DNA from 2 places in the Propionispora hippei DSM 15287 genome. Region 2 is predicted to be linked to the other one. Evidence: riboswitches for the same ligand, from Rfam matches in the RefSeq annotation. Region 2 holds a riboswitch; the other holds the start of a gene.

Region 1 (19,505 bases), on a different contig from region 2:
AGCCGATAGATTATATTATGCACTTTGCCAGTATACTGCAGCGACTCCCCATAGAATCATCTAACAACCACTGCTGAAAGCATGTCCTAATGATTTATACCAAAAGGCTGTATATATTTTCTATGTCCGGTAACAATAGTAATGTAAATTTTCTCCTCTCCCATAATCGGCGGCGTAGGCCGCCCTTTTTTATCCCCATTGCAGACTGGCAGTATGTCATAAATTTTTAACATTGGAAAATCTGATCAAAGTGATGACAAAAACGTTCCGCTATATAAGGACGCACTTTCTCAAATTCACCGGGCTGCGTAACCGTTTCATAGGCAGCCTTTCTAGCTTTAAGCAACAATTCAAGATCATTGACAATATCTGCTATCTTAAGGTCCGGCAATCCATGCTGCTGTTCGCCAAAAAAGTGGCCGGGACCGCGCAGCAAAAGATCCTGTTCCGCTAAAGCAAATCCGTCAGTGGTACTCGTCATGACCTGCAGACGTTCCTGTGATTCCGGATTGGGGTTATCTGACAATAAAATGCAATAGGACTGATGCTCGCCCCGGCCAATCCGTCCCCGCAGTTGGTGCAGTTGTGCCAGGCCGAACCGCTCCGCCCCCTCAATGACCATAATAGTGGCGTTAGGAACATTGACCCCGACTTCAATGACCGTTGTGGCAATAAGCACCTTAACACCGCCCTCATAAAACCGGCGCATCATTTCATCCTTTTCCAGGTTCTTCATTTTGCCATGTACTAAACCGCAGTCTAGATTCCGAAAATAGGTTTCCTGCAGCTCTTCATAAAGCTGTGTCGCTGATTGAGCCTGGATTTTTTCCGATTCATCTACCAAAGGGCATACAATATAGGCTTGACGGCCCTTAGCTATTTCATCCGTTATAAATTTATAAACCAAATGCCTGCGGTCCGAACCGCGAACAAAGGTTTTTATCGGTTTTCGCCCTGGCGGCAACTGACGTATGGAGGAAACATCCAAATCGCCATACACCGTTAGGGCCATCGTGCGCGGAATCGGTGTTGCCGTCATAACCAGCACATCCGGCATCATGCCTTTAGCCTGTAATTTTGCCCGCTGCCGGACTCCGAAACGATGCTGTTCATCGGTAATTACCAATCCCAGCCTATGAAAGCAAACATCTTCTTGGATCAAAGCGTGAGTGCCAATGACGATGTCGATACAACCGGTCTGAAGCGCTTGCAGCAATTCTTTTCGCTTTCCCTTTGTAACACTTCCTGTTAAAAGAGCCACTTTAATTCCCAGATTTTCAAGCTGGGCAGCCAGAGTCTGATAATGCTGTTCCGCCAATATTTCAGTGGGAACCATCATAGCTCCCTGATAACCGTTTTCCACTGTCTTTACTAACGCGATAGCAGCTACAACTGTTTTACCCGAGCCGACATCACCCTGTACCATCCGCTGCATGGGAAGCGGCGCCTCCATGTCCGCCTTAATCTCAGTTAATGCCTGCCGCTGTCCCTCGGTAAGTTGGAAAGGAAGCTGCTGTTCAAACTGAGACACCAAGCTACCGTCAGAAGCATGCTTAATTCCCAGCACATCCTTTTTCGCAGCATTTTTAGTATACAACAAACCACATTGCAATAAATACAATTCTTCAAACGCCAGTCTTTCCCTCGCTTTTTTCAATATCTCCCAGTTGTCGGGAAAATGAACCTGTAACAACGCTTCTTTACGTTCCATCAGCTTAAAATTCATCAGAAGCATTGCAGGCAGAGATTCCAATGGCTGTTGTAGGGCAAAATCAAGGGATTGTCTAATTAAACCTCTCAACCACCGTTGGCTGACAGCCTCATTGGCCGGATAAACCGGCAATATAGTCCCTGCACAGGGCATTCCTGTCTCATCCAGAATTTCTATTTCCGGATTCACAATTTGTACCGGAAAAAATTTCGTTTGAACTTTGCCATAGGCCATGACTTCCATATTGACTTTATATTTTGTCTTTAAATAGGGTTGATTAAAAAAAACCAGTTCAGCCCTGCCGCTGTCATCCTGTATGATTATTTTTGTCAGAGTAAGCCGACGGGTCTTATTAGCCGTAACCTTAAGTACCGTGCCCCGGCAGCTTTCCACATTACCGTCAGTCAGTTGACTGATCTTTTTTATTTGGCTGCGATCTTCATAGCGGCGCGGGAAATGCTCCACTAAATCCCGCACGGTATAAATCCCCAAAGAAGCCAACAGCGCGGCTTTGGCGTTTCCCACTCCCTTCATATATCTGATGTCAGTTGACAACGTCTTTATCAAAGTATCACCCCGGAAAGAATAGGTATTAAGGGTACTTTGCCTATTCTTTTTCTTTTGCTTGATTTAGTTCCCTTAGCAATGCATTTACATCAATATTGTGCATTTTGGCTCCACTGGCAATAGTTTCCCTGGCAGAACCCATGCAGCCAATACAACTCATTCCGTGTAAAGCAAAAATTTTTCGAGCCTGCGGGTGCGACTGGAGCGCTTCCAGTATAGGAGTATCCTCGGTAATCATGTGCCACGCCTCCCAACACCTATTTACATAGATTTTCCCTAAAGATTATTTAAAATCCTGCTGTCCATATAAAGTTTCAAAGTTATTCCATAATTTTAAGAACAATCCCTTGCGCAAAGTTATTCTCTTATGTTAAAATATCTATGTTTGGTTTATAAGCGTGTCTTCATTAGAGGAGGTGTATATAGATGGCAAATGTTTGTGAAGTCTGTGGTAAGGGTGAGCAAAGCGGATTCAATGTCAGCCACTCCCATTTAAAAACAAAACGTAGCTGGAAGCCCAATATTCAACGTGTCAAAGCTGTTGTTAGCGGCCAAGTAAAACGAGTCAATACCTGCACTCGCTGCCTGCGTTCTGGCAAAATCCAACGTGCTATATAAGTAGTGCATAAAGGGTTAACATCTGTTAGCTCTTTATTTTTTTCCGAAAATAAGGCTATAGCCAGTATTGGCTATAGCCTTATTTTATATCTGCCTATTTTAATAATGCTTCCAGTTCCTGACGGTTAAATTGATATTTTTCCGCACAAAAATGACAGCAAACTTCGGCCTGTCCTTCAGCGATCATATCTTCCAGTTCCGCTTTTCCCAAACTTATTAAAACATTATGTACCTTCTCCCGTGAACAAAGGCATTGAAACACTAGTCCTGCCTGGTCATACCAGGTAATGGGAAGACCCTGCAGTACCGTTCGGATGATGCCGGCCGCGTCTTTTCCTTCGTCAACCATTTGCGAAACGGGCGCAAGGTGCGCCAAATTGGCTTCAATTATTTGCAAACTTTTCTCCTCATGCCCCGGCAAAGCCTGCACGATAAATCCACCGGCTGCCGCAACAGTCATGTCGGGACGCACTAGCACACCAAGCGCTACACTGGAAGGCGTCTGCTCCGAGACAGCTAAATAACTGGTGATATCCTCCGCGATTTCACCACTTACCAAAGGGACATTCCCGGTAAAGGGTTGTTTTAATCCGGTAAAACGTGTTACATAAACATTCCCTTGACCTACAGCCGCACCGACATCCAATTTTTTTCCCCTTAAAGGTATATCGACATGGGGATTTTTCGCATAGCCCCTCACGGTTCCATGGGCCGTAGCATCAGCAACGATATCACCAATAGGTCCATCTCCGGCAATGCGTACAGTGAGACTTTCTTCTGTTTTCAAATTTGCCGCCAAAAGCAAGGCCGCCGTCATCGTCCTGCCCAAGGCTGCCGCTACGACGGGAAAGCAATCATGCCGGCGGCGGGCTTCTTCAACTAACTGCGTAGTCACTGCCGCGACAATACGCACTCCCGGCACCGTAGCTTTCATGATATGATCTCGCATTACATTCCTCCTGTAATAAGCTCCTCCTGTATTACTGACCCCGAATCTACATCTGTTATGGTTAGTTTCCCGTTATACAAGGTAGCCAGGGTAGCACGCCCGTCTTCACGCTTGGATAACTCCCTGACCGGTGATCCCGGATTTAGATGAATGATACCATCCCTTTTATTCAGCCGGGCAACATGGGTATGGCCGGTAATGATCACATGAGCTTTAAAATGTTTAGCAGCTTCAAACAGAGCTTCTTCATCTTTAAAAGTATGTCCGTGATTCACTACTATACGCATACCATTTATGACCACATAGCTATAGGGTGATTGTATAGGCATGGCAAGGACCATACTGTCTACTTCGGAATCACAATTACCCTGCGCTATAATAACCGGAACGGAGCACTGATTCAGGGCTTCCGCCAATTTTTGCGGATTATAGCCGGCAACAATTGGATTGCGCGGCCCATGATACAATACATCACCGGCGTGAAGAATTAAATCGGAAGCCTGTAAATATTCGCGGTATAGTTTATCCCAAGCACCAAAATAGCCGTGCGTGTCACTTACTATACTGATCCTCATTTTAATTGCCTCCATTATTTCCCTGGAAATATTTTACATACTTTTTAGCAGATTAGCCATTTCAATCGCCGAAAGTGCTGCATCAAAACCTTTGTTTCCAGCCTTTGTTCCGGCCCGTTCAATCGCTTGTTCGATATTTTCCGTAGTCAGGACACCGAAAATAGTGGGAACACCGGTAGCCATACCTACATGAGCCACACCTTTGGATACCTCAGCACATACATAATCATAGTGTGTTGTACCACCACGAATGACAGTTCCCAAACAAATCACCGCATCATATTTACCGCTGCCGGCCATCTTCTGGGCTGTCAAAGGAATCTCAAAGGCGCCAGGAACCCAAACAACCGTGATATCCTCTTCACTGGCACCATGGCGTTTCAGCCCGTCCAGCGCACCGCCCAACAACTTATTGGTAATAAACTCGTTAAATCTTCCTACAATAATACCAAAACGCAACCCTGTCGCAACTAACTGTCCTTCATATGTTTTCATTGATTATCCCTCCATATTTTGTTTAAGCATGTGACCCAATTTTGCTTTCTTGACCGACAAATACCGTTGATTAAAACGGTTTGGTTTTATTTCCAGCGGGATGCGTTCGGTAATGGTTAGTCCATAACCTTCCAGCCCGACCCGCTTGCGGGGATTATTGGTCAGCAGTCGAATACTGGTCAGGTTAAGATCTGCCAGGATTTGCGCACCAATACCATAATCGCGCAAATCAGCCGGGAATCCTAAAATCTCATTGGCCTCCACCGTATCCTTCCCCTGATCCTGCAAAGCATAGGCTTTGATTTTATTCGCCAATCCAATGCCCCGGCCCTCTTGCCGCATGTACAGCAAAACTCCCTCACCTTCTGCTTCGATACGCTTTAAGGCTGTCGCCAACTGGTCCCCGCAATCGCAGCGCAGAGAGCCCAGTACATCGCCGGTAAGGCATTCGGAGTGAACCCGCACCATAACATTCTCCTTATTGGTAATGTCTCCTTTGACAAGGGCAAGATGGCATTGTCTATCCAGAGAACTTTCGTAAGCGATTAAATGAAACTCGCCATATTTAGTAGGCAATTTGGTCTCAGAAATTCGTTCCACAAATTTCTCATGCTTTTTTCTATACTTTATCAAATCGGCGATCGTAATGATTTTCAGTTGATGTTTTTTCACAAATTCCATCAGTTCCGGCACCCGGGCCATTTTCCCATTATCATTCATAATTTCGCAGATAACTCCCGCCGGATATAATCCGGCCAATTTGGCCATATCCACCGTGGCCTCGGTATGCCCGGCCCGCCGCAGTACGCCGCCTTCCCGATAACGCAGCGGGAAGATGTGCCCTGGACGCCGGAAGTCTTCTGCCTTGGCCTTAGGGTCCAGTACCTTTTGAATGGTTTCCGAACGTTCGTAGGCCGAGATTCCTGTCGTTACACTGGCAGCGTCAATAGACACGGTAAATGCCGTGCTCATCGTATCCGTGTTCACCTGCACCATGGCTCCAATTCCCAGTTCATCCAACCGTTCGCCCACCACCGGCATGCATATTAAGCCACGACCATAGGTAGCCATAAAATTGATTGCTTCCGGGGTGGCTTTTTCCGCAGCCATTAATAGGTCCCCTTCATTTTCCCTGTCCTCATCATCAACCACGACGATGATCTTGCCATTTCTTATATCCTCAATAGCTTCTTCAATCGTATTAAATTTCATCGCAAACCTCTCCTTCGTTTTCTAGAATCCATGATCCTTTAGATATTCCATGGTAATACCGACAGGCTTACCGGTTTCGCTCTGATTTTGCGGCAACCCCAAGAGCTTTTCCACATACTTTCCGATCATATCAACTTCCAAATTAACCGGATCGCCCTTCTTCTTATGTCCCAACGTTGTCAGGGCAGCCGTATGAGGAATTAATGACACCGTAAACCACTGATCGCCGCAGTCGACCACGGTAAGACTAATGCCATCAATGGCAATAGAACCTTTTTTTATAATATACCGCATAATTTCAGCATCTGCTTTAATCTTGATTAGAATGGCAATATCATTTTTCTCCTTGACGACAATGTATCCTACTCCGTCAATATGGCCTGCTACAATATGCCCTCCTAAGCGGTCGCCAACCCGGAGTGTTCTTTCCAAGTTAACATAGTCACCAGGTCTTAAATTAGCCAATACAGTTCTGTCAACAGTTTCCGGCATTACATCAGCGGCAAAACAACCGTTCGACAGTTCTACTACGGTAAGGCAAGTGCCATTAACGGCAATGCTGTCACCTAATTTTGTATGGTCCAGCACAGTATTGGCATTAATCGTCAAGCGAACTGATTTCTGGCCTCTAGCTATGGCCCTCACTGTTCCCAATTCTTCCACAAGTCCTGTAAACATCACGGCCCTCCCTTCGCTGCAAATAAGCAGTCATCAATATATCTTCTCCAATATTTCCCACATGCATGTCTTCAAGTACGGTAGCCTGTGCGATATCGCTCACTCCCAATCCCCCAACAGGTCCCGGCGCCGTTTTTCCGCCAAGTATCTTAGGTGCGATAAACCAGTGGACTTTATCTATCACATTCTCCATCAGTACCGAAGCATTCACCTCGGCCCCGCCTTCCACAAGAATACTGGTTATCTTGCGCTGACCAAGCTCGACAAACAAATGTCGTAACGAAACGCCATGCCCGGTAACCAACGGCAGTTTAAGGACCTCTGCCCCCTTCGCTTGCAAAGCTGCCAGCTTTTCCGCCGGAGCCTCCGGTCCGACAGCTATAATGACAGGCGCCTCATGGTCACAAAGCAGTTTTGCTTCTAACGGAATCCGGCCCTTACTGTCCACAATCACGCGGATGGGATTTTTCCCGCCGCCTGGCAAGCGCGTCGTTAACGACGGATCATCGGCAAGGACGGTTCCAATTCCCGCCAAAATAGCATCGTACATATTACGCAAGCCATGGACATACTCCCTTGAACGCTCACTGGTAATCCATTTGGACTGACCTGTATAGGTCGCAATTTTACCGTCCAGTGTCATTGCCGTCTTTAATACACCAAACGGCAGCCCCGTGGCAATCCATTTGATAAATACTTCGTTCAGTTGTGCCGCTTCAGCGGCACAAACTCCCTCCAGCACCTCAAGACCATGCTGCCTGAGTTTCTGAATGCCTTTTCCTCTGACAAGCGGATTAGGATCAGTCATTGCCACAACGACCCTTTTCACACCGGCTGCAATTATGGCATCTGTGCAGGGGCCTGTGCGCCCATGATGGCAGCAAGGTTCTAATGTTACATACAGCGTTGCATTCCGTGCCAGTCCCCCGGCCTGGGCGAGCGCATGTACTTCAGCATGGGGTGTGCCAGCAGCCTGATGCCAACCTTGGCCGACGATATTGCCGTCAGCAACAATAACCGCCCCAACAACAGGATTTGGTGATGTACGTCCCAGCCCTTGCGCTGCCAACGCCAGTGCCTGTTTCATATATAATTCATCCATGCCAGCCTCCTGTAAAATAAAAAATCCCCTAAAAACCGTAGGGGTTTCAGGGAAATAACATACCAAGCCTATTAAACTAATGGCCCGTTGTAGCCTTTTCCCATCCAGACTATACTGTCGGCCCTGGAATTTCACCAGATCAACCACAAAGGTTCGCGGGCTTTACCGCCGGTAAGGAATTAAAAGATGTACTCTTTTTCACCTTGCCCCAAAGGCTAATTCTATTCTTATGTATAGGTATATGATAATAAAATATCGGCGATTAGTCAAACTGAATTTTAAAAAATTTACAAGACACGCCCTAAAACTTACTCCGTTGTTCCCGAAGCTCACCGATAATCTCCAAGTAAGAAGCATAGCGGCTCTGAGCGATGTGCCCGTCAGCGACGGCTTCCTTTACCGCGCACTGCGGCTCCTTGACGTGAAGGCAGGAAGAAAACCGGCAATGTGCCGAGTATGGTTCCATTTCCGGAAAGCAGTCTGCCAGTTGCGCCTCTTTAATGCCGGAAAACTCCGTAAAGCTAAAGCCAGGAGTGTCGACGACAAACCCTTCTCCCCCCGCTAACGGCAATAACTGGGCAAACCGCGTCGTATGTTTGCCCCGCCCGATCTTCTCACTTAATTCACCGGTAGTCAGTTGAAACCCCGGTTCTATAGCGTTTAAAAGAGTTGATTTCCCCACACCAGACGGACCGGCAAAAGCGGAAATTTTTCCGTACAGAATCTGTTTTAATTCCACTACACCGGTGCCCTCTTTGGCGGAGAGAGCAAGCACCGGATAGCCGATCGCTCGGTACAGGTTAATAATATCCTGCAATCGGTCTGCCGGCAACAGCTCAATCTTATTTATGCATAGGTATGCTTTTAAGCCGGACAAAGCGGCAAGCACTAGAAAACGATCAACCAGCCCCACATGAATGTCGGGTGTGGCAGCAGCAAATGTGACAATGACTTGATCAACATTGGCGACCATCGGCCGTTCCAATTTGGTACGCCTAGGTAAAATCTGCTCAATAACTCCCTTGTCCGGTCCGCTGGGCGTGTACTGCACGAGATCCCCCACCAGCAGGGAAAAACGTTCCTGCTTCATTCTGCCCCGCAAGGTGCAGGTAATTTGGCTCGAATTGGTTTGTACATAGTAAAAGCTATTATAGGTCTTTACCACAATGCCTTGTGTTAGCTCATTTTCCTGCATCACAATGTCTGCTCCTGGGTCAGTGTTCCGTTCAGATACACCTGCATGCGAACTTGCCCTACGCCTTCAATTTGCTTTTCAATTTTATCACCAGGCTTGTGCGAGCTTTCGTAAACCACTCTCCGGCCATTGGTGTCTGTAACTACAATTTGAACGACCTGGCGTGACGCCCCGTCAGGCACGGTAATCTGTACGATAGCCCGCTTAATGGCACTGGGCGCACTTCTTGCCACAGTAAAATCAATAGAAGTGCCCTCCGTCACCTCCGCTGCGGCAGGCGGATTCTGACCAATAATCGTACCAGGAGGATACTTATCGCTGGCCTCTTCCGTCACCTTGCCCTGCTTCAGTTTCAGGCTTTCCAATTGGGTGCTCACGGTAGTTAAAGGCGTCCCCTGAAAATCAGGCAGTACAATTTTGCGGGGAGTCGGGCCTTTGCTAACTACCAGATCAATGGGTGTACTTTTATTTACATGAGCCGGCGGACGGGGATTTTGGCTGATAACCGTATCGGCAGCCACATCAGCGGAAAACTGTTCATCCACCCTCCCCAGAGTAAGTCCCGCATTCTTCAGTTGCAGCTCCGCATCCCTGCGCGTTAAACCTCGCAAATCGGGCACTACGGTGATTTCACCGCCTTTGCTAACCACCAGCGTGATCGTACGCTGTTCCTTGACGGTCGCTCCCGCTTCCGGATACTGGGATACAACATACCCGGCGGGGACAGTATCGTTATAGGCCTCAGAAATGGAGACCCGTAAGTTTTGGTTACTTAATACTGTCTTCGCTATTTCGACCTGCTTCCCTACCACATCGTTGACCACCACATCATTATTGCTCCAGAACTTACCGAAGATTAGAAAAGAACCCAAAGCCACACCAAAAAACAGTAATACTAACAGCAGAATCCACCAAAGCTTGGATTTTTTCTGGTTATCAGCCCGTTTAGTTTCATTCTTTACCATACGGGTCGAAGCCGCATTGGTCTCCGTGATTTTAGGCAATACCTGAGTGGGAAAATCGCTGTGCGATAGCCTGCGGGTGTGATCATCATGCAAGTAATTCTGGGAAAGCTTAAGATCGGCAATCATTTGCCCGATATCATCAAACCTGGCCGTTACCTCCTTGGCCATAGCCTTTAGGACGGTAGCCTCAACCAAAGGCGGGATCTGAGGATTAATTTCCCGCGGCGGCCGGGGCTCTTGCTGCAAGTGCTGCAGGGCAATGCTAATGGGCGTCTCACCATTAAACGGTACAACACCAGTCAACATTTCATATAAAACAACACCCAAGGAATAAATATCCGACTTGTTACTTACCATTTCGCCTTTAGCCTGTTCCGGTGAAAAATAATGGACCGATCCCAAAATGGTTCCGGTATGATTCATCGTGGCCGAAGTAACCGCCCTGGCAATCCCGAAGTCCGTAACCTTCACCCGTCCTGTACGAGTAATTAGTATATTATGAGGTTTAATATCACAATGGACCAAATTATTCTGATGTGCATGCTCCAAAGCTTCAGCAATTTCTATGGCAATGCGGATTGCATTTTCCACCGGTAAAGCATTGCTGCGGACAATACGATCCTTCAGTGTCTCTCCCGATATGTATTCCATAATTATGTAATAAATGCCTTCATCCTGTCCAACATCATAAATATTTACGATATTAGGATGTGATAGCCTCGCGGCTGCCTGGGCCTCGCGGCGAAATCTGGTTACAAATTCATCATCATGGGTAAATTGCGAGCGCAGTACCTTGACGGCAACCGACCGATCCAACAGCTGGTCATGAGCCCGATAGACATCTGCCATTCCACCGCCGCCGATATGTTCCAATATAGTATACCTGTTGTCTAATGTTTTATTGAGCATGAACTTCACCCCCTTATCGTAATGCCTGCGCTAATATTTTCCGGGCAATGGGAGCGGCTATCTGACCGCCGGCCCCCGCGTTTTCCACAATAACAGCAATAGCAACTTCCGGATTATCGGCCGGTGCGAACCCGATAAACCAGGCATGCGATTCTCCATGAGGATTCTCTGCCGTTCCGGTTTTTCCTGCCACTTGGATACCGCCTAAACCGGCAGCACCGCCAGTACCTTCATTTACTACAGTTACCATCATATTTTTTATTTCATCAGCCACCTCAGGAGCAGCCGGTGTCAACCAAGCTTCCGGCGAGTACGTCTTTCTCACACTGCCGTCGGCAGAAAGTATTTGACTGACAAGAAAGGGTTTCATCAACTTTCCCTGATTCGCAAAACTACTGGCTAGTAACGCCATACGCAGCGGCGTAACCAATAAGCTGCCCTGACCGATCCCGGTTTGGGCCAGATCACCATCACTCAGTTTTGAAAACTCCGGCAAGTGACTTGGCGTTTCCTGCAAATCTTGCCCAAGGGGTTTTAGGAAGCCATACCGTTCAAACGTTTCTTCCAGTCTTTTACTTCCCAGTTTCAAGGTAAGACTGCCAAACATAGTATTGCAGGAAACAGCCAGACCCTGCTGCAAGTTAATTTTTCCATGTTTTTGTGAATCATGTTCATTAAGCACGTAATCAGGCCCGATTTTTAAGGCCCCGTCACAGTTGAAAGTCCAAGCCAAATCAACTATTTTTTCCCGCAAAGCCGCTTCCGCGATCATCACTTTTATGGTTGAACCTGGCGGATACAAGCCCTGGGTAGCTCGATTCAAAAGCAAACTGTCCTTGGAGTGTGATATATTGTCCCATTCAGCCTCTACCGAATTAGGATCAAAAGCCGGCTTACTTACCATCGCCAGAATCTCTCCGGTGCGGGGATTTAAAACGACAACGGCTCCCCGGTGACTGCCTAACGCTGAATAAGCTGTCTTTTGCAGGTTTACATCCAGCGTTAACTTTACATTATCACCCTGCTCCGGCATAAACAGTTGGGCAATAGCGCCCCACTGAGCTAAAGGTGTATTGAGGCCTGTCAAGAAAGCGGCATAGGAAGCTTCCAACCCTGATTTTCCATATTTATCACTATTATACCCGACGATATGCGCCGTTACCGGCCCAAAGGGATATTTGCGCTGCTGACCTGTCTCTGACCTTTCACTATAGGCAAGTTTATTGTTATTTCTATCCAGGATTTGCCCGGTTAATACCCGCTTGTTGGCTTCAGTGAGCCGCTTATTCAGCGGATGTTCGGCAAGCGAACGGCTCTCATAGGTTTGCAGATAGGAAACATGAATAAACAGGACGCATAAAAGGGCCAGAATACAAACGGCAACCTTACGAATTTGGCGGCGCAGCGAATTTTCAAATCCATCGAAGCGGTTGAAATTCATATGTTCTTAGGCCTCATTTCAGATATACCAAATAAAATTCCTAATAAGATGAAGCCGGACAACACAGAGCTTCCACCATAGCTGATCATTGGCAAAGTAATTCCTGTAAGCGGAAAAAACTTGGTAACCCCGGCAATAATTAAGAATATCTGTAAACCCATACTAGTGGACAGACCGCCGGCGAGCAAAGCACAAAAAGAGTCTTCCTGCAGCCAGGAAGTCCGAAAGGCGCGATAAACTAAAAGAATGTAGATTAGCAGCACTGCTCCCGCCCCTAAAAAACCAAGCTCCTCCCCTATGGCCGCAAAGACAAAATCGGTATGCACTTCCGGAATCATATTGGGAAATCCGTAGCCCAAGCCACTGCCCAGCATGCCGCCTGAACCAAAGGCGAATAAGGACTGCACGATTTGATAGGCTCTGCCATTTGGATCGGCCCAGGGATTAAGCCAAATATCCACTCTGGTTTGGATATGAGGATAGAGCATATAACATAAAACCGATCCGCCTAAAAACAGAACGGCCCCAATCAGAATATAACTCAACCGTCCACTGGCCATATAACTCATCAAAATGGTTATGCTGAAATATAAAAGCGCCGATCCCATATCCCGCTGTAAAACAAGCACCAGCATGGTTATTCCCCAGACAACCAGCAAGGGGGCAACAAACCGGGGATGGGGCAGTATAAAAGGTCCCACCCGTTTACTGGCATAAGCAAGTACCTCACGCCGTTCATTCAAATAGGCCGCCAGGAAGATGACAATGAACAGTTTGGCAAATTCCGAGGGCTGAAAACGGATGGGCCCTAAAATTACCCAGCTGCGGTGTCCGCCAATGTCCACACCTAACACAATTGCTGCCAGTAATAAACTAATACCAATAAAGCCGCAGATATATTTATATTTTGTCAATGCTTCGAGATTTTTCGAAAAATGAACGGTCAGACCAAAAGCTGCTATACCAAGCAACATCCAAAGTACTTGTAAAAAAAACAAATCCGGTGTCAAGCGAAAAACCATAATTAAACCAATCGCCGATAAGACGGCAGTCAACGGAAAAAATAGCGGGTCTCCATGATAACTGGTTTTGGACAAATAAATGCTTACCCCGAACCAGGCCATGACTACAGCAGCCACCGCGCCCAACACCGGATAATCAATATGCTTTTGAACCAGGCCGACAACAACGATACCGTTGATCAATACGGCACTGGCCAGCAGTAGCAAGAGATAATCCGTTTTCCCAGTTCTTGTCATTATACATCACCATATTGCAGCCAAATGGCCGTTATATTATCCATGCCGCCTGCCTCATTGGCCTTATCGATCAGGTTATCCACAACCTTTTGGCCTTCAACGGCAACACTATTTACAGCTAAAATCTGAAGAATGTCCTGCTCACTAAGCATATTAGTCAAGCCATCGGTACAGAGCAATAAATGATCCCCCGGTTTCCATTGAAACACACCGCTGTCAATTTTAATGTCAGAACTAGTGCCAACCGCCCTGGTAAGCATATTACGCTGGGGATGGGTCTGCATTTCGTCTCTGGTTATATTGCCATTGAGAAACAACTCCCAAACCAGCGAGTGATCACTGGTAATTTGCAGCATATTGTCTTTTTGAAACAAGTATAACCGGCTGTCGCCGACATGACTCCAGTAAACGGTATCTGCCTCCACATAGACTGCCGTCAGCGTAGTCCCCATTCCCAGATATTCCGGTTTACTTAGAGAAACCTGGTAAATTAGTTCATTGGCATGGGAAATGGCGTCTTCCATCAAATTTTGCAAAGGAATTTTCCCATATCCTGCCTCCACTTTTTCCAGCAAAGCCCTAATAGCCAGCCCGCTGGCAACTTCACCTGCCGCATGTCCACCCATACCGTCTGCCACAGCAAATAAATAGGGAGGGTGAAAGGCATAGCTATCTTCATTGATTTCTCTCATCCGGCCGATATCTGACTTCACACTGGCTAACAAACCGATCACCTCTCAAACTTAAAACTCACTGTCCCAATCCTTACTATGTCGCCGTCTTTTAGCGAGATTTCTCCCTTAACAGGACGGTCATTTAAAAATGTGCCATTGGTACTGTTCAAATCAGCTAACCAATAATCGTCCTTCTGTACGGCAATACACGCATGGTCATGAGATACAACCGTATCTTTGATAACAATATTGCTATGCTCATTCCGCCCAATCGTAAAGGTTTCCTGCAAGTAAAACTCCGAACGAGGAAAATGCAATCCACCGTTGTCAAGAAGGATAAGCCGGGCCTTTTTGTCGTTTGTAAAAAAAGCTTTTCCCGTAAGGTCGGTATACATATATTTTATTGCAAAATATAAAAAAAGGTATATAAACACCAAGAGACTGTATTGTAGAGCTATACTAACCGCATTCACTAAAACAAGTTTTTCCGGCAAGCTACTTCACCTCATATACAATGACCGTATTTCCCAGTTTTATTTCGTCTCCGGAGCGCAAAACTTTGCGGCTGACCCGCTGGCCATTCACATATAATCCATTCAAGCTATTCGCATCATGCAGGATATGACTGTTATCTTCATAGATAATATAAGAGTGCAACCGTGACGTATTCATATCCGTTAAAGTCAACTCATTACCCTCACGCCGGCCAAGATTGATTCTCCGCTTGCCGATTTCAAGACTCTTGCCTTCATCAACGCCTTCCACCACCTGCAATACGGCTAGCCTGCCTTCCTGCTTGTTGGCAGCGGGATTTAACTTAGTAAATACACGCGTATCAGACAGTTCGCTTTCCTCACTGCCACCTGCCGGCATTTCCATCAACGGTTCAGTGTATTTAGCTGTAACCCGAATATTCCCCTGAGACAACGTCTCATCCGGTTCCATACTAATAAGAGGATTTCCCACCAGCGTAAATCCCCTTCGTGACGCCTGTTCATTCAGATAGTTTGCCAGTTCAGCGCAAATAGTCTCCTGATACGGCAACATTCGGTCACAGTCTTGTTTACTTACATAAACTACATAGCCATTGGGAACATAAATATGGTCTACGCTAATAGAGCGAGCATCTTCCATGGCCCTGAACAGTTGTTTGGCAATTTCTACAGGCTGCAGTTCTCCTGCGATTTTCTTATTCAAAAAGCCTTCTATACATTTTTCAAATAAATCTTCCAGACTGCGGACAAATCTTATTCCCATATTATACACTCCAAATTCTTATAGCTGTATTATACGCTATATTTCCAGTATAGTCAAAAATAAGCATTATCACGCAAAAAAAGGCGTTAACCGCCTTTAGCCTGTTTTTCTAATGAATCGCTAATGTAATCAACGGTCAGTCTGGCGGGAGATTTCCCGCCAGGCAAGAAAGTAAAATCTAGAGGACAATGACTATTTTAAGCTTTGCTGACGCAGCCAGGCAGAAAAAGATTCGTCAGGGACAAGCGATATGAATAAATCAGTGATTCTCCAAATGCTCTTTCCTAAGCTGTCCGCAAGCCGCCTGAATATCCGCTCCCATTTCCCGGCGAACGGTAACATTGATGTTGCGGGCAAGCAGCGTTTGTTCAAACCTCTTGATTGCCTCCGCTCCTGGCCGCAAGAGCCCTCTTTCCGTTACCGGATTGACTGGAATTAAATTAACATTGGCCAACCGTCCCCGGAGCAGCTTTGCCAATTCCTCAGCATCACTAACACGGTCATTACGCTCCGCAATCAAAGTATACTCATAGGTGACCCGTCTTCCTGTCTGTGCAGCATAACGGTCTCCCGCAGCTAACAGGCCAGCGATAGGATATCGTTTATTTACAGGCATAAGTGCCGATCGGCTTTCATCATTCGCAGCATGTAACGAGATCGACAGAGTAATTGGCAACCCTTCTTGCGCCAACCGATCTATTTCCGGCACCAGGCCCGAAGTGGAAAGCGTGATGCTGCGATAACTCAAATGCAACCCATACTCCTCATGACACAAACGAATAAACTTGACCACATTTTCGTAATTAGCCAACGGCTCACCCATTCCCATAATAACAATGCTGTCTACTTTCTGTCCCTCCTGCGCAAGAAGAGACTCAATATGCAAAACCTGCGCCATAATTTCGCCGCAAGTTAAGTTTCTGGTCATCCCCTGCAAGGTAGAAGCACAAAAAACACAGCCCATGGCACAGCCAACCTGGGTAGACACACACACGCTATTGCCATAGGGCTGACGCATAAGTACTGTTTCCACAGCAGACTGATCGGGAAAACGGAGCAAATATTTGCTTGTCCTTCCATCTTCCGACTGCCAGACCGCCTGCAACTCATATTCCTTTACGGTAAAGTGCTCCGCCAGCAAGGTTCGCATAGACTTAGGCAGGTTGATCATGGCGGAAAAATCGGTTACATACTGCTTGTATATCCAGTTGACAAGCTGCGAGGCACGATAGGCCGGCAAGCCATAAGGTTTAATGACAGCAGAAATTTCCTGAACAAACAACCCCAGTAAGGCCACTTTCACTGCTACCACCTACCTTACTCTCTTCATTCGTGCAATAAAAAATCCATCTACCTGATCCCGCTGGGGCCATAACTGAACAGTTTGCTGATCGCTGCGGGGCTGTGGTAAATAGTCTCCCGTTTTTTCCAGTACAAATTCAGGATGGCTCCGCAAAAAAGCGTCAACGACTTGCGTATTTTCTTCCGGCTCGGTAGTGCAGGTACTGTAAACCAATATCCCGCCTGCCCTTACACAGCAAGCGGCACTATGCAATATTTGCAATTGCAGTTCAGGCAGTTCTCTGAACATGACCGGGCTTTTTCGCCATCTGGCATCAGGCTTGCGGCGCAAAACCCCCAGACCGGAGCAGGGAGCATCCACCAATACACGGTCGGCCTGCCCGGCATACAAGTCTCCGATCTTCGTGGCATCCAACACTCTGGTTTCTATCATGCCAATACCCAGCCGCGCTGCATTTTCTTCCACCAAAACCAGCTTGTGCTCATGCACATCCACCGCCACAATACGTCCCTGATTATTCATCAGTGCTGCCATATGAGTGCTTTTGCCCCCCGGTGCACTGCAAACATCCAAAATCAACTCTCCGGCCTGCGGCGCCACTACATGAGCTACCAGCATGGAGCTTTCATCCTGGATCTGAAACAATCCCTGTTGCAGGGACTGCAATGAACCGAGCGCAGGATGACCGTAGCAAAGAATCCCTTCCGGCGTCCACTGAGAAGCTTCGCATTCCACCCCTTCTTCCACCAGAACAGTCAGCAGTTTATCGCGGCTTATTTTCAATGTATTTGTCCGCAATGACAAAGGCGGGGTAGCATTGTTAATCCGACACAACGACTCAGCCTCCTCCGGACCAAGACGTTCAATCCAACGTTTTACAATCCAATCGGGATGAAAATACCGCAACGCCAGAGAGCGTACCGGATCGTCCTGCATATCCGGATATACTACCTTTTCTGGACTTCTTGCAGCATTTCTCAGTACTGCGTTGACAAACTTGACAGTGCCGGCATGACCATATTTTTTAGTTAACTCCACTGCCTGATTGCAGGCTGCCGAGGCGGGAACCTTGGAAAGAAAAAATAGCTGGTACACCCCCAGGCGTAGAATATTACGGATAACAGGGGCTACCTTCTTCAAGGAACGGCTGAGATAATGTTCAAGAATCCAGTCCAGTGTGGCCCCTGCTTTCACAGTTCCGTAAACCAGTTCGGTCACAAAGCGGCGATCCTGGTCGGAAAGCGGTTGCGCCCCCAGTTCTTTTGCCAGGGCAATGTTAGCATATGCCGCATTGGTATCAATCGTATTGATAATTTTTAGTGCGACTTCTCTTGCATCCAATCGTATCACCACTTTTAAAGAATTAATTATTATTTATTCTTACGCGATAAAGCTGCGGAGCGCTTCTTCCACTTCCTCCACATTAATTCGCGTATTGCAGCAAGGTCCGCAGGGACGCTGATTCAAAATCCCGATAACCGGCAGCGGGAACACATCCTGAATCCCGCTTGTCAGATCCCGTTCACAGGCGATAGCCAGCACGGCCTGGGGACGCAAAGTTTTTATAACTTTTCTTGCCAGCGTCCCGCCGGTAACAATAGCTACATGAACTCCATATTTTTTTTGCAGCCTGAGCAAATCACCGACCTGGCACATTCCACAGGAGCGGCAATTGGCCACATCGCGGGTTATCTTATGCGGGCAAGACTCTTGTTGAATACAATGCGGCGTGAGGATGAGCAGCCGTTCCGGCTTGACCCGTATATGCTTTTTCTTGATTAAATAATTGCTGACTTCAATGAAAGAACGTTCCACCCGCTCTTTTTCAAAATCCAGCAGTTTCCCGATACGAATGGCAACAGGAAACAACAGATTGATTGCCGACCATGCGTAGCCCTGAAATATGGACAACGTCGGCAAGCCCAGAATAGCCAGAATAATGCCGCCTACTCCGCAGGCAACTAAGAAGATGGCAAGCGCCAGCAAGCCGCCGAGAATAACGGGCAAATGTTCACTGATGAGAGCCAGTCCCGGAAAACTAACCATCCATAGCCCATAAATAGATAAAGCGGCAATTAGCAAACTGGCAAGAATAAGCGCCAAAAAAAGACGTTTTTTAGGACGAGGAATGACCCCGATCATAACCTTCACCCCCTACTCCATTTTTTCCCCTATGGCAGGAGAATATCCCGTAATATATTCACGACTGTTCATGCGTCGCTTACTTTCCGGCTGCAATTCATAAATTTCCAGCATGCCTTTTCCAGTTTCAACAACAAAAGAATCTTCGTTAATCTTACTGATCCGCCCCGGTTGTCCGCTAAAATTACCGTTCACAACTTGAGTCCGCCAAATTTTCACTAGCTTTCCCCGATGGAAAGCAAAGGATCCCGGCCAGGGATTTAACCCTCTGACCAAGTTGTGAATAGCCTCTGCCGGACAGGTCCAGTCAATTCTTTCGGTTTGCCTCGACAGCATCGGCGCATGAGTCGCTTTAACATGATCCTGCGGGATACGGGGAGCTCTATTTTCTATCAGCAACTGAACAGACTGGGCTAATAAAGCGGCCCCGACATGTTTAAGTTTCTCGTATAA
Region 2 (11,265 bases):
TAAACGGTATGTAGTAAGAAAAACAATAAATTCCTCACATTACCTGTCGTAATATGTTAAGTACCATATCTACCCGGTTAAAAGGGGTGATAAAGTAGAAGCCGTCGACGAAAGGCTTAATTTTCCGGGCAAGCTCCATCGCCAGTTGAATACCGGCCGTTTCAGCCTGGGCGCGGTCCATGGCCGGGGTAAACCGCCGGATATGCTCTTCCGGTATGGAAATACCCGGAATCTCGTTATTTAAAAACATGGCATTCCGGTAGCTGACCAGCGGCATAATGCCTCCCAGGATTTTCGTAGCGCCGGCCCGCTTAACCTCCGGCAAAAAGGCAATGACTTCATCGGCGAAAATTGGCTGCGTCAAAAAAAAGGCAGCGCCCCGTTCGGCCTTTTTGGCCATCCTGCCAAGTTCAACCCGCTTATTGGCTACATTCAGATTGAGCGCTCCGCCAACATAAAAGGGATCCTCCTTAAACAGCTCACGGTTCATTTCAGCGATTAGTTCCATAAAGCTAAGGGATGTCCGGTTGAACACACTTTTTATTTCGTTTTTGTCGGCACTGGCAATCGCATCGCCCGTAACCGCCAGAACATTGCGCAGGTTTTCAATATGTCCGGCCAGCAGACTGGATTTTAGAGCATTGACATTCTTATCCCGGCAGCAGATATGGGGCATCGTAGCAATGCCCGCCTCCCGCTGGATTTTGGCGGCCAGCATCACCGAATCCACCCTGGCTTTAGCCATGGGGGAATCGGCCACCGTGATTAGATCAACTCCGGCTTCACGGCAAAGGTGGGCGTTATGCAAAATTTTATCAACTGAGGTGTCAAAGGGCGGGTCCAACTCCACGGCAACTACGAATTCGCCACGCGACAGTTTGTCACGCAACCGGTTAGGCGCAGCCTTGACCGGGAGCACCTCCCGCACCGACACCGGCCTGTCTTCCACCGGCGAAACGGCCGACTGATTCAGCCGCTGAGCCGTCTTTCTAATATGTTCCGGCGTTGTACCGCAGCAGCCGCCTAAAATCCGTACGCCCAAAGCACTGATTTGTTCCATGACTTCGGCAAAGTAATCGGGATTCTGGGCATACACCGTACGTTCATTGACAATCTCCGGATAGCCGGCATTAGGCAGGACTGAGACAATATCGCCGCGATCGCGTCCGGTCAGGTTCTTCAGCGCATTATATAAATGCGTCGGCCCAACGCCGCAGTTAAACCCGTAGGCGTCAATAGCGGCAATCTGTTTAACCTCCCGGACAATCCGTTCGTTACTGATGCCCCGGCGGGTAAAACCGTCCGGCGTAGTGGCAAACTGGGTCCAGATAAAGGCTTCCGGCCGCTGCCGCTTGATATAAGCGGCCACCTCAGCCAGATAGTCGGTGCTGCTAAAGGTCTCAAAGACAAACAGGTCAGCACCTTCCGCTAAAAAGGTATCGGCCAGGAACAGATATTCCGCTAAAATCCGGCTGCGATCCCCCTCGGCCGTGCCGGAAACAATTTCGGGGACCGGACCGATGTCGGCAGCCACCCAGACGTTCTTCCCGGCGGCTGCCTGCCGGGCAATATGATACCCGGCCTTGATGATTTCTTTCACTTCTTCCTGAGGCAATTGCAGCGAAAAAGAATTGGCGGAAAACGTATTGGTCCGGATCAGCCTGGCGCCGGCCTCGATATACTGGCAATGGATAGCTTGAATCTGAGCCGGTTCGGTCAGATTGGCCAGTTCGGCGAAGACGGTATCACGGCCGGTTAGAGCCGCATAGTAGGTTCCCATTGCCCCGTCGACCAGGACGCTGTGTTTCTGTAAATATGCCTTAAACAAATGATACAACCCCTTATTCTAAGTCAACAGCCTGTGGCTAGCCTTCATGCAGCAGCGGCAATACCTTACGGTAAAGCAGCAGGGTAAATACGGCAATCACAAGGCCCTTAATGGCGTTAAACGGCGCAATCGCCAGGGTAACAAAGGTTTTTAAATCAACAATATGCGGATTGGCCGCCGACCCCATGGCGATGACTTGTTCCAGTGGAAAATGCAGCACCGCCTCATACAACGGGATCAAGACAAAATAGTTAAGTAACGAAGCCGCCGCCACCATGGTTACCGAACCGGCCGCCAGCGCCAGCAGGGCTCCCTGGTAGCAGCTATGCCGGCGATAAACCAGTCCGGCCGGGACTAAAAAGGCTACGCCCACCAGAAAGTTGGCCAGTTCGCCGATACCGGCCGTCTGGGTTCCTGCAATGTGGAGCATATTTTTGATCAAATCGACCAGCACACCGGCCACCGGTCCCAGAGAAAAAACAGCAATGACCGCCGGCAATTCGCTGATATCCAGTTTCAAAAAGGCCGGCAACATCGGAACAGGCACCTCAAAAAACATCAGCAAAGTGGCCACCGCTGCCAATAGACCAATCTTTGCCAGATACTGGGTCTTATACATGACAAGTCCTCCCTCTCTCCGGGAAAAGCAAAAGCCCGGAAAATCTCCGGGCTGAAAAGATCCTCTTTTATCTTCTTTCATCCAGACTGTACTGTCGGCCTTGGAATCACACCAAGTCTGCCTTATATTACTCTCCCATGAAAACCATCACGCTTTATGGGAAAGTAGTATTACGGCTCGTGGGCTTGCAGCGAAAAAAACTGCTTACCACCGGTTGGGAATTTCACCCTGCCCCGAAGATATCGTTTTATTTTTTTTATCATATCAGATTTGCCACCAATACTCAAGTAGTCGTTATCCCGTTGCCGGCGCCGGCAACAAAGTAGTTTTCAGTGATTTGCGCAATATCCGGCGGCAGTCCCAGGGCCCCTAAATTATTGACAACAGGGATTCGCAGGATAATGTCGAGGCCGGCAGGCACCACTATCGGCTCATTATTGACAATACTGCTCAAATTACTAAAAACAAACACTCTTAGCACGTCGTTAATATCGTTGGCCAGAGCCACAACCATCACATCCTCCATCCGTGCTTCAACCGCTGTTAAAGGCAGCGGTTCACTGCCAGTATATGCCCTGTTTTTACCAGCGGCTACAAAACTAATCAGCTTCAGCCCGGCGGCCTGTAATAAAGAAAGAAAAGAACGCCCCGCACAAACAAAGAAGGGACAGGGCAAAAAACACATCCTCAAAGGACAATACACTGGCATGTTGCTGCAGCATTTGCCCCAGTAACAGCTTGAATTGAGCGTACTGTTCCGGCAGGAATCCCCGTCCGGTGCTCCAGCCGTGCAAGGCCTCGGACAGCAGTTGGTTATCCATACCCTTATCGCCCCATAACGTCCGCAGCAGCTCATACAGTTGCTGCGACGACCGGACCGCCGGATTCAGGTAGGCGTTCAATACCTGGGAATGGTGGATTTCCCGGTTGGTCAGCAGGGTTTCGACAAAGACAACACCAATACTGCCGCCGATAATTTTGGCCAGATTAAATACGCCCGACCCGACCCCGATCTTGTCCTTGGGCAACGACGCAATGGCACAGTTGCTTAACGGCGACATGGTAAAGCCCAGACCGATTCCCAGCATAACCAGACGGATGAAAAAATTCCGGGATGAAAAATCAGGATTGATCTGGCTCAACAGATAAATGGCCAGCGAGATGAGCAAAATACCGCAAGCGGTAGGCAGCCGTGACCCGAAACGGTCGGCCAGCCGGCCGCCGACCGGGGCGAACACCACCATGGTGGCCGTCATGGGCAGCAGCATAATGCCTGCCGTCATGGAACTGTAATTTAAGATGGTCTTTAAAAAGAACGGCAGCAAAAACATGGCGCCATACATGGCGACAAAGGACAGAAAGCCAATGATATTGGCAATGGCAAAATCTTTGTTCTTAAACAGTGACAGCTCAATCATCGGCTGCTTTACATACAGCTCGACCATGATGAACAGTACCATGGCGGCACCAGCCGTATAGAACAGCGAAACAATATATAAAGAATCCCAGCCTTCCTTCTGTCCCTGATTAAGCGCAATCAGCAGCGAACTGATGCTGAGAATCAAAAAGCCTGCGCCGAGGTAATCGGCCCCCGTCTTTTGATTGCGCTCGAATTTTGGAATGATGATAAAAGCCAGCATAATACAGAGAATACACAGGGGAACCACCGAGAAAAAGATGGACCGCCAGCTAAAATGCTCGATCAAATAGCCGCCGATGGTTGGTCCCATTGCGCTGCCCGCCGCCGCCATGGCGCTCCAGATACCCAGCGCCTGCCCCCGCTCATAGGGTTCAAAGGTAGCCGCCACAATAGCCATTGCGTTGGGCAGCAGCATGCCGGCGCCCACCCCCTGAATGACCCGCACGATAATCATAAAGGTGGAATTGGAGGCAACGCCGCACAGCAGCGACGCTACTGTAAAAATCGTCATTCCCGCAATGTAGGTTTCCTTTGTGCCAAACTGGTCCCCCAGTTTTCCCGTCAGCGGCAGGGTGGAGCCGTAGGGCAAGAGATAGCTCAACGAAACCCACACAATAGAGTCCATATTAAAGTTCAGTTCCTGCATCATATTCGGCAGGGCAATATTGACACAGCTACTGACATACGCGCTGAGCACTGTTCCCAGGCATACGGCAAATAAGACGGAATATTTTTTCATCATAACTGTTTTACCTTCTCCCGGTCAGCGCACATGAATCTCAATGATCGCCGACATGCCCGGTTTTAATTCCCCGTCCGCCGCATTTTCGGCCTGGATTTTTATCGGCAGCCGCTGTGTTACTTTCGTAAAGTTTCCCGAGGTATTCTCGTTAGGCAGCAGGGCAAACTGCGACCCGGCCGCCGGTCCTACTTCCTTTACCTTGCCGGTAAAGGTTTTGCCCGGATAGGCGTCTATCGTAAAGCTGACCTCCTGGCCGGCTTTGACCTTGCCGATGTAGGTTTCCTCAATATTTGCGGCAATCCAGACATCCGACAGATTGGCGATGCTTACCAGCGGCTGACCGGCGGACACCACTTCACCGTCTTCCACCGACTTTAAGGCCAGTGTGCCGCTGACCGGTGCTTTAATGACCGTGTCATCCAATTGCACCTGGGCGCTTTTTACTGCCGCCTGGGCTTGCTGTACCTGGGCCTGCAGCATTTTTATATCTTCCGGCCGGGAGCCCTCATTAGTCACACTGTAAGAGTTCTGTGCCGCCTCACATTGGGCCTTGGCTACTTCCCAGGCTGTTTTTGCCGCATCCCGTTGCTGGGCCGAGATACCGCCCTGACGATAGAGCGCTTCCACCCGTTCATATTCCTTCCGGGCATTTTCCAACGTCGCCTGTGCCTGTGTTACCGAAGCGCCTGCTTCGGCGATTTCCTGCGGCCGGTTACCGGCTTCGGCCAGTGCCAGTTTGGCCTGCGCTGCCGCCAGAGCAGCCTGGGCCTGCTCCAGTTGCGCCTGGAACTCCCGTTGTTCAATGGTGGCAACCACCTGGCCGGCTGTTACGGCATCCCCCTCCTGCACCAGCAGTTTTTCCACCCGGCCGGTCACTTTGGCACTGATATTGACAATTGTCCCTTTCACCCGGGCATCATCTGTCGAGACAATCCGGCTGCTGCGAATCCACCACCATACGCCGCCGCTGACAGCAATTAAAACAATCAGCCCCACGATCATTCCCATCGTTCTTTTACTTAGTCTATTTGTTGCCTGACCCATTGTCCACTCTCCCTAATTACAGTAAATCACTTCGAATAATTTGTATGTTCCGTTCTACTTCGTTCAATCGTGCAGTCACCTTTTTCACCAGCTCGGGAATATAGGCATGCCCATGCTCGGTAATCGAATAAATACGTTTGCTGCGCTTATCGTTATCTTCCCAGTGCCCTACCACATAACCCCGCTCTTCCATGACCCGCAGCAATGGATAGAGCGCATTGGGATTTGGTGTAATCGCCCCCTGGGTTCGCCGTTTGATTTCCTCCGCCATTTTGTTGCCATAAGCCGGTCCCTTGGCTAAGAAGGTAAGCAAATACAACGCCATAATAATCTTGGTCCAGGTTTTCTGCTCACTTTTTTGCACCACTTCTATCACCGCCCAATTTTAACATTAGTAATCAGAACATTATTAATCTTAATATGATTTTTATTAATAAGCAATCCCGCTACGTTGCGATAATTCCAGAAATTAGCCTGTTTTTTTGCAATTATCCGCTATTAAAGCGGACCTCTCTCCCTTTCCATTCTGATCCGCAAAAAAAAACGGTACTCGTCTTCAGTACCGTCGCTGCCAATCCGCCAAAGCATCGCTGCCTATTTATATTGCCAATAGCATAACCGGCGTTCCAGGTAGTCAATCGAGGCAAACAAAAACAGCCCGATCAGGCTAAGCACCACAATGCCGGCGTACATTTCCAGATAATTCACCCGCATCCAGGCGTCCATAATAAAATACCCCATGCCGTATTGGGTACCAAAGGTTTCGGTGAAAAAAAGCACCGAAACGGCTGTCGCCATGGCCACCCGCAGCGAGGTGAAAAACTGCGGCAGCGACGCCGGAACTAAAATGTCCCGCACTACCGCACCAAAACCGGCGCCCAGCGAATAGAGCGGATAGTAGGTCTCCCTGGGAATGCTTTTTACACCGTCCCGCACGGCCACCACCACCTGGAAGACAATGATTAAAAAGATCATTAAAATCTTGGAGGCCTCGCCCAGGCCAAACAGCAGCATCAGAACAGGCAGCAAGGCGATTTTCGGGATGGGATAGGTTAGATAGACCAGAGGCGATAAGGTTCTGTCCCAACGGGAAAAATAGCCCATACATAACCCTAAAGGCATGCCGGCTGCCACCGCCAGCAGAACGCCCGCCAGAATGCGCCACAGACTGTAAAAACCGTGGGCGGCAATTTTTGCCGCAAAAATTTTAATCAGCGTGACCGCCACCAGCGCTGGATAAGGAATGATCGGCAGGTTGACCAAAGCGGCGACAGCCTGCCAGATAATCAGAAAGAGCACTACCCCGTACAGATATCCTAAGCCTGCTCTTTTGCTCTTCATAGCGACCAGTCCTCTTTTATCAGTTTGCGTAAAGTCAGGCACATCCGGAAAAATTCAGCCTGCTCGCGGACTGCCTCCTGCCCGAACAGGGGATTATCCAGCACCTGACTGACCTGGCCGGGACAGCCGGATAAAATGACAATCTTTTTGCCCAAATAGACGGCCTCCTCCACATGATGGGTGACCAGAAAGGTCGACACGGCGTGTGTCTTCCAGACATGAAGAAATACGTGCTGGATTTCCTCCCTGGTCATCGCATCCAGTGCGGAAAAGGGTTCATCCATCAGCAATAAGTCGGGCTGCAACAAAAAGCTGCGGGCCAGCGATACCCGCTGCTGCTGCCCGCCGCTTAGCTCGCCGGGATAGCGTTTTTCCAGTCCGCCAAGCCCCAATTGTCCGATAACCTCCTGGATGGCCTGACCAGACCGGGCCTGCTTTTTTATTTTCGTCCCAAGACAAATATTCTCATAGACATTTTTCCAAGGCAGCAGGCCGTAATTTTGCGGAATAAACCCGATTTGCTGCTCAGCCGGACGCAGCGGCTGGCCGTTCATTTCTACCTGTCCGGTAAAATCGGTAATAATGCCGGCCAGTACTTTGAGGAGCGTAGACTTGCCACAGCCGGAAGGGCCGATGATCGCACAGGTTTCACCGGGAGCAAGCTCCAGATTGATTCCGGCCAGCGCCGTATAGTTTTCCTCCTGTGAGGTATAGCCGACAGTCAGTTCTTTGATCCGAAGCATGACCTGTTACCTGACAAACCGGTCGTTAACCAGTTCCTTATAGGAGTAGCCCTTTTGAATCAGTTGTTTTTGCTGCAGCCAGGCAATGACCGCCTCCACATCGGCGGGAGCGGGAGCGGCGGCTTTTTTATACTGCGGCAGTTCCAGCGAATCTTTCACCGCCGCCGGGAAGCCGGCTTTCTCAATCACCAGGTCAATATAGCTGTCTCTGGGCTCTTTTGCCAGATAATCAATCGCCTTGTTGTAAGCCCGGTACATGGCGGCAATCTCCTTTGCTTTTGTTTCTGTCGCTTTGTTGGTAAATAGCATAACGCCCGGATTAATGCCCAGTTGTTCCGAGCTGCTTACCAGCCTGGCCCCGCTTTTCACGGCCAGAGTTGCCAGCGGATCGGGCAGGGTGGCGGCGGCGATTTTGCCATTTTGCAGCATTTCCAGCCGTGCCGGAATTTGCGGCACAATGACTTTGTTCATATCATCGGCGGCCAGTCCGCCCTTGGTGCCGATCGTATCGGTCACATACTCGATAATGGTGTTTTTGGAAATCGCCACATCTTTTCCCCTTAGGTCCTGCAGGGTCGCCACGGCTTCGCCTTTGCCGGCCACCAGCTTGTAATTGCCTGTCGTGGCCGAAGTAATCACCGTGTCAAAACCGCCGTCCTTGGCAAATGCCTCCGCCAGCACGTCGGAAATCGCCCCGTCCAGGTTGCCGCTCTGCAAGGCGCTGTCCCGGTCGACAGCGCTTTTAAACGACTTGAGCGTGACATTCACGCCTTCTTCCTTAAAAAACCCCTTTTCCTGCGCAATGATAAAGGGGATGGAATCCACATCCGGCATAAGTCCTACCGTAAGCGTCTGACCCGCCTGCTCCCCGGCGGCAGCGCCGCCTGGTCCCGCTCCGCAGCCTGCCAGCGCCAGCATAAGCATAATACTTAGCATAACAACAATCAATTTTCTCATCGTTCAACCTCATTTCCCAGCCGGATACACCGTTCCGGCCGTATTTTACCGCAACGAATAAGGTCAGAAATATATCTCTGACCTTATTCTAAGCCAACGGCCTTTTGTTTATGTTTACAAGTTCTGTGGCCAAAGGCAGAATCCTGCCGCTAAAACAAAGAAAGCACTGTGAACCGGCGGCGCGACCGGCTCACAGTGCTTCTCTCAGTCAATACATATTTTTTAGTGATCAGGTACCGCCGACAGTTCTTCCGAAACTGGTTTGAACACATTGTGGTACACCCAAACGGCATTCATTAGCAATAAGGCGCTGGTCAAATAAAACACATAGTAAATTCCGAAATGGGCGGCGATCTGTCCCCCGGCCAGCGCGCCGGTAAAGGTTCCGAAAAACTGGGCCGCCTGATTGTAGCCAAATACCCGCCCGGCAATTTCATCAGGAATATTCTGCTTTAAGAGCGTGTTAATCGACGGCATCAACGCGGCCGTGGCAATCCCCAGCAAAAAACGCAGCAGCATAAGCTGCCATTCATTTTTGACCAGTGCCTGAGGCACAAACAAACAACCCGCTGCAATTAACGCCACTAAAATAACTTTATGGGCGCCAATCCGGTCGGAAAGCTTACCCAGTGACGAAGCCGCCAGTATACTGGCCATTCCCGACGCTGCAAAGACCAGTCCGGCAATGAGCGCCAGGTGATCATTGCCAGGCGACAGCTCATCAATATACACAGTGATAATCGGCTCAATAGAAAATAGCGCCACCTGCAGCACGAAGGTGGTAAAGAACATGGACAGCAAGAGCCGCTGATCAGGCAGTTTTTGCCAAACTTCCTGGAAACTGAGCACTGCCTTTTTATTGGTCACAACCTTTTCTTTCACAAAAAACAAGGTCAGTACGAAAGCCAGCAGCAGTAAGGCTCCCATCACAAAAAACATGTTCCGGAAGCCCGTTGCTTCTGCCAGGTAGCCTCCCAACAAAGGCCCTAACAGCGTGCCGCCCACCACACCGGTAGAAAGCGTCCCCAGCGCCCAGCCGGCCCGTTCCTTCGGCGTTTGGGTGGCAATCAGCGTAATGGCACCCGAATTAAAACCGGCAATCGTCCCCAGCAGCAGCCGCAGGCCTACCAGTTCGTAAACGTTTTGCACAAAACCCATACAACTGACAATAATGGCCATTCCCAGACTTGCCCTAAGCAGCATGGGCTTGCGGCCATACTGGTCGGCCAGTTTGCCCCAGAGCGGCGAAACCAGGCCCAGGGCCAGTGTCGTACAGCCAAAGGCGATCCCTGACCACAGCTCAATATCCGCCGTGGCGTGCACTCCTAAATGATCAATATATAAAGGCAGGATCGGTGCCACCTGACTTAAGGCTGAAGCCGTCGCAAACGCGCCCAGCCAGCAAATAAACAAATTTCTTTTCCACATTTCCATAAAAAATCCCCACTTTAGCGCCTGCCTGATACTTTGTCAGTCCTAAAACGGCGAGGCTATTTTTCGCAACCCAGGGCAAAGGAAAAAGGCATACCCGAAGTATGCATACTGACAATAACCAAACGTTATAGAACCTAGACCGCCAGTATCCACTGGATTAAGGCTGGTAAGCTACTAATGCCTCAGGCATCTTAACTTTGCTCCTCCCCAGCCAGCCCTTCCAGGCCACGAATAAAGGTGTCCAGCAGTTGCCGGTAGCTTATGTCCCGTTCCACCGGTTGAGCAAACCAGCCGGACGCCTCCAGCGCCACAAATCCGTGCATAACGCTGCGCAAACCGCGTACCGCATGGACAAGCGCCTCGTCCTGCAGCCGGTAGCCGCGCAGCACAGCATAAAGCACTTCCATAAGCTCCTTCGTTGCCGCTTTCACGGCCGGGTCTTCCCGGTCCGACCAGGCCACAATTGCCTGATACAGTCCGGGCCGTTCATGAGCAAACAGACGGTATTCGGCAGCAATGGCCCGGATAGCGTCCTGCCGGGCTTTTCCTACAGCGGCTTCGCTAATCCTTGCTTTAAGCTGACTGCTGCCAAACACCGCCAGACCCTTACGCAAATCAGGCAGCCCCTTAACATGATTATATAGTGACGGCTTTCGAACACTCAGGCGGTCGGACACTTCGGTGAGCGTCACCGCCGCCAGTCCGAGCTCGTCGGCAATTTGCGCCGCCGTTTCAATTAATATCCGGTTATTTAGACCCATCCGTATCCTCAAATAATCCCTGCTTCCCTTATCGCTGACCGGACTGATCAGCAACTTAACTAACCATATTTATACTAATACTAACACCGTTAGTTGTCAAGCGGCGAAAGCCTGCTTTGAAAAGCCTTATCGCCTATTCTCAGCCAAAAAAGCTGCCTCGCTCCTCAGGCAACGAAAAAACAACCGGTAGCTTCGCCGCTCAAGAGACTAATGAACTACTGCTCCGCTTACGCAGCTTCCATAATTCCGGCAGCGCCACTCCGGCCAGAATCAGCACCACACCCAGCCAACGCACTTCGCCGACCGGTTCATGCAGCACCAGCGAAGACATGAGTACCGCCACAGGCAGCTCCGCCGCTCCCAAAATGCCGGCCAT

The links. A riboswitch is a leader RNA that binds a small molecule or an ion and turns the genes downstream of it on or off. The one in region 2 is predicted to bind FMN.
Region 1: another riboswitch for FMN. It lies ahead of ribD (bifunctional diaminohydroxyphosphoribosylaminopyrimidine deaminase/5-amino-6-(5-phosphoribosylamino)uracil reductase RibD); the one in region 2 lies ahead of F3H20_RS12525 (ECF transporter S component).

Annotation. Positions count from the first base shown of each region.
Region 1 covers NZ_FQZD01000004.1:261,737-281,241, reverse strand. Annotated here, with positions in the region: gene F3H20_RS01435 (HipA family kinase) at 1-64, shown strand, start outside; gene recG (ATP-dependent DNA helicase RecG) at 227-2,278, opposite strand; gene F3H20_RS01425 (DUF1858 domain-containing protein) at 2,319-2,516, opposite strand; gene rpmB (50S ribosomal protein L28) at 2,705-2,896, shown strand; gene hslO (Hsp33 family molecular chaperone HslO) at 2,991-3,845, opposite strand; gene yfcE (phosphodiesterase) at 3,845-4,420, opposite strand; gene ribH (6,7-dimethyl-8-ribityllumazine synthase) at 4,454-4,915, opposite strand; gene F3H20_RS01400 (bifunctional 3,4-dihydroxy-2-butanone-4-phosphate synthase/GTP cyclohydrolase II) at 4,919-6,127, opposite strand; gene F3H20_RS01395 (riboflavin synthase) at 6,149-6,805, opposite strand; gene ribD (bifunctional diaminohydroxyphosphoribosylaminopyrimidine deaminase/5-amino-6-(5-phosphoribosylamino)uracil reductase RibD) at 6,756-7,907, opposite strand; FMN riboswitch at 7,996-8,127, opposite strand; gene rsgA (ribosome small subunit-dependent GTPase A) at 8,209-9,102, opposite strand; gene pknB (Stk1 family PASTA domain-containing Ser/Thr kinase) at 9,102-10,976, opposite strand; gene F3H20_RS01375 (peptidoglycan D,D-transpeptidase FtsI family protein) at 10,990-12,417, opposite strand; gene F3H20_RS01370 (FtsW/RodA/SpoVE family cell cycle protein) at 12,414-13,676, opposite strand; gene F3H20_RS01365 (Stp1/IreP family PP2C-type Ser/Thr phosphatase) at 13,676-14,410, opposite strand; gene F3H20_RS01360 (FHA domain-containing protein) at 14,407-14,844, opposite strand; gene F3H20_RS01355 (FhaA domain-containing protein) at 14,846-15,607, opposite strand; gene rlmN (23S rRNA (adenine(2503)-C(2))-methyltransferase RlmN) at 15,867-16,910, opposite strand; gene rsmB (16S rRNA (cytosine(967)-C(5))-methyltransferase RsmB) at 16,920-18,251, opposite strand; gene F3H20_RS01340 (DUF116 domain-containing protein) at 18,291-19,052, opposite strand; gene fmt (methionyl-tRNA formyltransferase) at 19,065-19,505, opposite strand, start outside.
Region 2 covers NZ_FQZD01000022.1:5,346-16,610, forward strand. Annotated here, with positions in the region: gene F3H20_RS12520 (bifunctional homocysteine S-methyltransferase/methylenetetrahydrofolate reductase) at 35-1,828, opposite strand; gene F3H20_RS12525 (ECF transporter S component) at 1,866-2,447, opposite strand; FMN riboswitch at 2,513-2,692, opposite strand; gene F3H20_RS19955 (hypothetical protein) at 2,731-2,973, opposite strand; gene F3H20_RS12535 (DHA2 family efflux MFS transporter permease subunit) at 3,047-4,609, opposite strand; gene F3H20_RS12540 (HlyD family secretion protein) at 4,631-5,653, opposite strand; gene F3H20_RS12545 (PadR family transcriptional regulator) at 5,670-6,020, opposite strand; gene F3H20_RS12550 (ABC transporter permease) at 6,248-6,994, opposite strand; gene F3H20_RS12555 (ABC transporter ATP-binding protein) at 6,991-7,737, opposite strand; gene F3H20_RS12560 (ABC transporter substrate-binding protein) at 7,744-8,694, opposite strand; gene F3H20_RS12565 (multidrug efflux MFS transporter) at 8,917-10,128, opposite strand; gene F3H20_RS12570 (TetR-like C-terminal domain-containing protein) at 10,320-10,889, opposite strand; gene F3H20_RS12575 (EamA family transporter) at 11,089-11,265, opposite strand, start outside.